Regions from separate parts of the Sphingomonas sp. PAMC 26617 genome, predicted to be linked through region 2. Evidence: predicted binding sites of a transcription regulator. Region 2 holds the regulator's gene; the other holds the start of a gene.
The links. The regulator LexA, encoded in region 2, represses DNA repair genes until DNA is damaged. The targets are predictions, from matches to a motif close to GTTCCNCNCTTGTTCT.

Region 1: the regulator LexA is predicted to act here: its motif matches at 1,720-1,735, upstream of RH91_RS12360 (ATP-dependent helicase).

What each region holds. Positions count from the first base shown of each region.
Region 1 is NZ_JH594425.1:2,787,335-2,791,370, reverse strand. It holds gene RH91_RS12365 (inorganic phosphate transporter) at 1-1,348, opposite strand, end outside; gene RH91_RS12360 (ATP-dependent helicase) at 1,739-4,036, shown strand, end outside.
Region 2 is NZ_JH594425.1:3,671,645-3,675,680, forward strand. It holds gene RH91_RS16105 (TonB-dependent receptor) at 1-401, opposite strand, end outside; gene RH91_RS16110 (molybdopterin molybdotransferase MoeA) at 685-1,875, shown strand; gene lexA (transcriptional repressor LexA) at 1,932-2,612, shown strand; gene RH91_RS16120 (ComEC/Rec2 family competence protein) at 2,603-4,036, opposite strand, start outside.

The DNA.
Region 1 (4,036 bases), 880 kb from region 2:
CGATCCGCCGCCAGCCGACCATCGTGCCGAGACCCAGCGCGAGCGCGACCGTGATCTTGACCCAGGTCGGGATGTAGCGCGTGCCCTTCTCGAGGTTGGTCTGATAGCCGGTGATCGCCTTCAGCTCGGGCTCGCTGAACGTCGCCGCAGCGGCCTTCTTGTCCTTGGTCGCGAGCCGGGTCGTGTCGAGCACGAGATACATGTCGTTGCGCAAGTTCGGGGTCGCCGCAGCGGACACCTTGTTGAGCGAACCGAACGCGTTGATCCGCTGGCCGAGATCGCGCGACAGCGACGATGCCGCGGCATAGACCTGGGGGCTGGATGCCTTGCGCGTCTGGAGCGCCTTGGTCAGCACGCCGCGCGCTTCGTCCATCGTCGCGACCGTGCCGCCATTGGCATGGACCGAGAAGGCGTTCGCAGCAGCATTCGCGCTCGCGACGAACGCCGGCGTCTGGCTCTCGGGCATCGTGCGGTTGAGCGCATAGGCGGTCGGCGCGCAGCCGATCAGGATCAGCATGATCAGCCCCATGCCCTTCTGCCCGTCATTCCCGCCGTGTGCGAAGCTGACCGCGGTGCAGGTGAAGATCAGCAGCGCGCGGATGCCCTTGGGCGGCGGCGCATTGCCCTCGGGCTCCTTGTAGAGCTTGGGGTTCTTGAGGACGAACTTCATCACGATCAGCAGCAGGAACGCCGCGCCGAAGCCGATCAGCGGTGCCATCCACAGGCCGGTGAGAACCTTGGTCGCCTGGCTCCAGTCCACGCCCGACGTTCCGCCGACGCCCGAAGACATCAGCTGGTTGGCGAAACCGACGCCAAGGATCGACCCGATCAGCGCATGGCTCGACGAATTGGGCAGGCCGACGAACCAGGTGGCGAGGTTCCACAACACCGCCGCGAGCAGCAGCGCGAAGATCATCGCGAAGCCTGCGCTGCTACCGACGTGGAGAATCAGGTCGACCGGCAGCAACGTGATGATCGAATAGGCCACCGCCCCGGTCGAGAACATCACGCCGAGGAAGTTGAAGAAGCCCGACCAGACGACCGCGAGCGGGGCTGGCATGGAATGGGTGTAGATGACGGTCGCGACCGCATTGGCGGTATCGTGGAAGCCGTTGACGAACTCGAACCCCAGCGCGATCAACAGCGCGAGCGCGAGAAACGCGAAGGTCCCGAGCGCGAGGCCCTCGCCGACCTGCTTGGTATCGGTGAAGATGCTGAAACCCGCGAAGGCCAGACCCGCCACCATCACCGCCAGGAAGATCCAGCGGCCGGCGGGATGCAGGTGATGATCCAACCGGGGGCCGCTCGCTGCCTCAGCTTCGAGAGGCGCCGACAAGGTAGTAGCCATGGCTTTGAAAGGCCTTCACTCGGTTGGTTACGGGTGTTTAAGATGTACTGGTGTTCCGCGCCGATAGCTGCCTCGCACGACAAAGGCCAGCCCCGAAGCATCCGGTCGATGGTAACCGCGTCCCATTCTCACCATAAGACGTTGAATACTATGACGGTCGGTCGCCACCGCGAACCGTCGCCACCCTAACCCATGGCGCCGTTCGACACCTGGCACCCCGCTCGACTTGCCTCCTAGTATAGATACGGCATTGTTTTGCGCACGCTTCGGGGCAAGCCTTCGCCACTGGCGCGGCATCCCCGGCCGATCGACGTCGTCCGGAGTCGCACCGCTGGGGCCTATGCAACGGCGCGCTTGCTCCCACGGCGCGCGTTCCCTACCTGTTCACAGATGAGTCTCCCTGTTTCCCCCGACGCCCTTGCGCCCCATGATCCACCCTATTTGCGGGGCCTCAACGCGCCGCAGCGCGACGCGGTGCTGACGACGGAAGGCCCGGTGCTCGTGCTCGCGGGCGCCGGCACCGGCAAGACTGCAGCGCTGACCGCGCGACTCGCGCATCTGCTCAACACCCGAAAGGCGTGGCCGAGCGAAATCCTGAGCGTCACCTTCACCAACAAGGCCGCGCGCGAAATGCGCGAACGCGTCGGGCGACTCGTCGGCGATGTGGTAGAAGGGATGCCATGGCTCGGGACGTTCCACGCGATCGGCGCGAAGATGCTGCGGCGGCATGCCGAACTGGTCGGACTCCAGAGCAATTTCACGATCCTCGATACCGACGATCAGATGCGGTTGCTCAAGCAGTTGATCCAGGCCGCCGACCTTGACGAGAAGCGCTGGCCCGCGCGGCAGCTCGCGGGGCTGATCGATGGGTGGAAGAACAAGGGGCTGACCCCGGCGCAGATCGACGCGGGCGAGAGCGAGCTCTACGCCAACGGGCGCGGGCAGGAATTGTACGCCGCGTACCAGACCCGTCTCGCCGCACTCAATGCGTGCGATTTCGGCGATCTCCTGCTTCACATGCTCGTCATCCTGCAGCGCGATCGCGACGTGCTCGCCGACTATCAGCGCCGCTTCAAGTACATCATGGTCGACGAGTATCAGGACACCAACAGCGTCCAGTATCTCTGGCTCCGTCTGCTCGCGCAGGAGCGCAAGAACATCGCCTGCGTCGGCGACGACGACCAGTCGATCTATTCGTGGCGCGGCGCGCAGGTCGAGAATATCCTGAAGTTCGAAAAGGACTTTCCGGGCGCGAAGATCATCCGGCTCGAGCAGAATTACCGCTCCACCCCGCATATCCTGGGGGCCGCCTCGGGCGTGATCGCCAACAACAGCGGGCGGCTGGGCAAGCAGCTCTGGACCGAGCTCGACGTCGGCGAGAAGGTCAAGGTGCTCGGTGTGTGGGACGGACCAGAGGAAGCGCGCCGCGTCGGCGAGGAAATCGAATCGGCGCAGCGCGCGGGCACCTCGCTCGACGAGGTCGCGATTCTCGTCCGCGCGCAGCACCAGACGCGCGAGTTCGAGGACCGCTTCATCGCAACGGGCATCAACTACCGGATCGTCGGCGGCTTCCGCTTCTATGAACGTGCCGAGATTCGCGATGCGCTGGCGTATCTGCGCGTCGTCGCGCAGCCGGCGGACGATCTCGCGTTCGACCGGATCGTCAACGTCCCCAAGCGCGGGCTTGGCGACAAGGCGGTGTCCAAGGTCCACCAGCTCGCCCGCGCGCAGGGCATCCCGCTCGTTACTGCCGCAGCGCGTCTGCTCGACACCGACGAGCTGACGGGCGCCGCGCGCAAGTCGCTCGGCAATCTCGTGATCGACATGGCGCGATGGCGCGCGCAGGTGACCGAGCTGTCGCATGGCGACCTCGCCCGCATCATCCTCGACGAGAGCGGCTATACCGGCATGCTCCAGGCCGAGAAATCGGTCGAGGCGGCGGGGCGGCTCGAGAACCTGACCGAGCTGGTGCGCGCGATGGAGGAATATGAAACCCTCGGTGCGTTCCTCGAACACGTCAGTCTCGTGATGGACAATGAGGCGGCGGCCGAGGAGCCCAAGGTCACGATCATGACGATCCACGCCGCCAAGGGCCTGGAATATGACACCGTCTTCCTCGTCGGCTGGGAGGAAGGACTGTTCCCCTCGCAACGCTCGCTCGACGAGGGTGGTACCGCGAGCCTCGAGGAGGAACGCCGCCTCGCCTATGTCGCGATCACCCGCGCGCGCCGCCGCGCGACGATCCTCCACGCCGCCAACCGCCGGATCTATGGCCAGTGGACGAGCAGCATCCCGAGCCGCTTCGTCAACGAACTCCCGCCCGAGCATATCGAGGCCGAAAGCAGCATGGCGGGCGGCGAAAGCCTGTGGCGCGCCAACTGGTCCGAACGCGCCGATCCGTTCGCGGACGTCGCGCGCGGGACCGGGCGTGGCCCCGGCTGGCAGCGGGCGGCAGGGGTCGGCGGCGGGGTCGGCGGCGGGTCCAAGCCCGGCGGGGACTTTACCAGCCGCACCTTCTCGCGCGAACCGTCGCGCGTGCAGGAGTCGCGGTCATCCGCGATCAGCCTCGGCAACAAGGGTCGCAGCGACGTATCGGTCGGGATGCGCGTCTTCCACCAGAAGTTCGGCTACGGCCTGATCGCGGAGATCGAGGGCAACAAGCTCGAAATCGACTTCGAAAGCGCGGGG
Region 2 (4,036 bases):
TCGTCCTGGATGATCGACACCGGCTGCGATGCGCCGAGATAGAAATCGATGTTGCCGAGGCCGCGGATGTAGAAGCGCGGGAAGATGCGCCCGGTCGTCGTCTCGGCATAGAGGCCGGGAACACGGTTCGCGAGTTCGAGCGCGTCGCCGCCACCGCTCTGGAAGGCGCGCAGATCGTCCCCACCGACGACGCCGACCGACACCGGCACCTTCTGCAGGTTCTCGCTTCGACGCTCCGCCGTGACCACGATATCGCCGACGCCATCGGCGGCAGCCGATGCCTCGACCGATGCGGGCGCGGCAGCGTCGGGCGTGGTCTGCGCCATGGCCGACGGGACGGCGAGCAGAGCCGAACCGGCGGCGCCGGCAAGCAGCAGCGATTTTGCGATGGTGATCGTCATGTGCGGAGTCCCCCTTGGATTGCTTTGGGAACCGACCGACCCGCTGCGCCGTCCCGCGCCATTTTGGCATCGTGACGGGTGAGTTGCGCCCGGGATCGAAAAGTCCGTTCCCCCGCCGCGCCCGCTAGGGTTGGTTTGTTGCTAATTGATGACATGCTGTTTCGGCATCGAAAGTTGGTTACCGAGCGTGGCTGCAATGTCGCACTTTCGACGCGCGATCCAAGCTCGTGCGCTGGCTGACAGGGGTCGACGCGAGGCGATACGAGGCGATAAGGCAGCCGATATGACCACCCCCGTACCGCTCCTCTCCGTCGAAGAAGCCCAGACCCGTCTGCGCGCGCTCGCTCCGACGATCCCGCTCGAGACCGTTCCGCTCCGCACCGCGAGCGGACGGTGGAGCGCGGCGGACATCCTGGCGCTCCGCACCCAGCCCGCGCGCGACCTGTCCGCAATGGATGGCTATGCGGTACGGTTCGACGATCTCGCGCAGCCGCTGCAGCTCATCGGCGAAAGCGCGGCCGGGCATCCGTTCGACGGCGCGATCGGCCCGAACCAGACCGTCCGGATCTTCACCGGCGCGGCGCTGCCCGGTGGCGCGGATGCGGTGCTCGTCCAGGAGGAAGCGGCGCGCGACGGCGACACCGTCCGCCTTTCGGGGAGCGGCCCGGTTCGTGGCGGCAACATCCGGCGCGCGGGGATCGACTTCTCAAACGGGGACGTCCTGATCTCGACCGGTCAGCGGCTGAGCCCCGCCCGCATCGCACTCGCCGCCAGCGGCGGACACGGCGAAATACGGGTGGCGCGGCGCGTGCGTGTCGCGATCGTGGCGAGCGGGGACGAACTGACGCTGCCGGGCGCTCCGCTCAGCGACCGGACGCTCCCCGAATCGAACGGTGTGATGCTGGCGGCGATGCTCGCCGACCTCCCGGTCGACGTCATCGATCTCGGGATCCTGCCCGATCGGCTCGACACGATCGTCGAGGCTTTCTCGCGGGTCAAGGCGGATATCCTCGTCACCACCGGCGGTGCATCGGTCGGCGATCACGACCTGATCCGTCCCGCGCTCGCAGCAGCGGGGGGCGCGATCGATTTCTGGCGGATCGCCTTGCGGCCGGGCAAGCCGATGCTGGCGGGAAAGATCGACGACATGCTCGTGCTGGGGTTGCCGGGCAATCCGGTGTCTGCGTTTGTGACCGCGGCGATCTTCCTCAAGCCCTTGATCGCGTCGATTTCGGGCGCGCGCGATCCCCGCCCGGTCGCTTACCCGGCAATCCTTGGCGCCCCGCTCAAGGAAAACGACCGGCGGCAGGATTATCTGCGCGCAACCACCCGCGACGGCCGAGTCTATGCCGCCGAACGGCAGGATTCGTCGCTGCTGGCGACCCTCGCCGATGCCGACTGCATGATCATCCGCGCCCCCTTCGCGCCCGCCGCCGCAGCGGGCGACTCGGTGGAAATCCTGCCGATCGCTTGACGCACTGCTTTATGTTCCGTATAGGTTCGTCGTCTGTTCCGACGAAAGGGCCCGGAATGTTAACGCGCAAACAGCATGAGTTGATCTGCTTCATCAACGACCGGCTGGACGAGACCGGGGTTTCGCCCTCGTTCGAGGAAATGAAGGAAGCGCTCGACCTCAAGTCCAAGTCCGGCGTCCACCGCCTGATCAGCGCGCTCGAGGAACGCCAGTTCATCCGCCGCTTGCCCAATCGTGCGCGCGCGCTCGAAGTGCTCAAGATGCCCGAACGCGGCGCCAAGCCGGTTTCCAAGGTCGTGACCCTGCCCGAGGCGTCGCCCGCCAACGTGCGTCCGCTGCCCAACCCCGCGAACGACGTGATCGAGATCCCGCTCCACGGCCGGATCGCGGCAGGCGTTCCGATCGAGGCGTTCGAAGGCGCATCGATGCTCGCGGTGCCGGCCGCGCTGCTCGGCGGCGGCGAGCATTACGCACTCGAAGTTGCGGGGGATTCGATGGTCGAGGCAGGAATCCTCGACGGCGACTACGCATTGATCAAGCGGCAGGAAGTCGCGCGCGATGGCGAGATCGTCGTGGCGCTGATCGACGACAGCGAGGCGACGCTCAAGTTCTTCCGGCGCGAGGGCGCGATGGTCCGGCTCGATCCCGCCAACCGGGCGTATGATCCGCAGCGTTACACCCCGGCGCAGGTCCGGGTGCAGGGCAAGCTCGCCGGATTGCTGCGCCGCTACGACTGATCGGGTGCGGTGCGGGGGTGGCGGAAGCGCCGCCCCGTGCCCCGCGCGGCCTGCGGTAGTGGTTGCGGGACGGTGATCCAGGGATGCTCGTCCCGTGCCCGTCGCACCGTCCGTATGCTCGCGGTCGCCGGGAGCGATAGCACGGACGGGTAGAACGTGATCGCCACCCCGCCGGTCTGCGCGAGCATCGTCCGGTCCAGTCGCAGCCAGCGCGGGTGACACCGCTTGGGCAGCCGTCGCTCGCTGATGACGATGTCAGCGCGCGCGCAGACCTCAACCAGCGTCTGCACCGGGATCGCATACGCGCTGCGGGTCGCGAGCACCTGCCATCGGCGATCGCCGACCAGGCTTGTCGCCATGCACAGATCGCGGCTGCATCGCGCCGATCGCTGGTCCGACCAGAGGACGGGAAGTCCCGTCGTCCCGCCGCCTTGCGCCATCATGTCGGCGGTATAATCCCCGGTCCGGTCCCGCAGCAACGCGACCGCCCCGTCCTTCGTGCGGATCGCGACATGCCGCCCGTCACCGGTCACGAGCAGGTCGGGCGCTGGCGTCGACAACGCCCACACCGCGCCAATCGCCAGCGGCCCGACGCCTAGCCGCCGCCATCGCGTCCGCCACAAGGCGATCCACAGGCCGCCCGCGACCATCAGGCCGAAGGCGCCATCCGGCATCGCCGGCAGCGGCGCGACCGATCCCGGGATCGCCGCCGTCGTCCGCGCGATCCACAGCAACACGTCGAGCGCCAGCCGCGTCGCCCACCACAAGGGCGCGCCTGCGCCGATCAGGTCGAACAGCAAGGCCGCCGCCTCGAGCGGCATGATGACGAACGTCGTCAGCGGGATCGCGCAGATGTTGGCGACCGCGCCGTAAATCCCCGCTTTCTGGAAGTGATAAAGCGAGATCGGCAGCAGCGCGGCCTCGACCATGATCCCGGTCAGCAACAATGACGCCAAACTGCGCGCTACCGAACGCAGGCGGGGCTCTTCCCGCGCAGCGAACTGGGCGCGGATGCGCGGATGCTCGTTGAGCGCGATGATCGACGCCACTGCGGCGAACGAGAGTTGGAAACTCGGGCCGACGAGCGACTCCGGATACAGCAGCAGCACGACGATTGCCCCCGCCGCAACGAGCCGCAGCGTCAACGCCTCGCGCCCGAGCGCCAGCGCGATCAGCACGCACAGCGCGGCGACGCACGACCGGATCGTCGGAACCTCGGCCCCGGTGAGAAGCGTGTAGCCGATCGCGACCAGCGCTCCGGCAGCGCCCGCAACGAGCGGTAGCCGCCAGCGCAAGGCCAGCCACGGCGACAAGGCAAGCAATCGCGAGACGAGGATCATCGTCGCCGCGACGGTCGCGCTGATATGCAGCCCGCTCACCGACAGCAGGTGGGCAAGGCCCGAGCGGCGCATCGCCTCGGTATC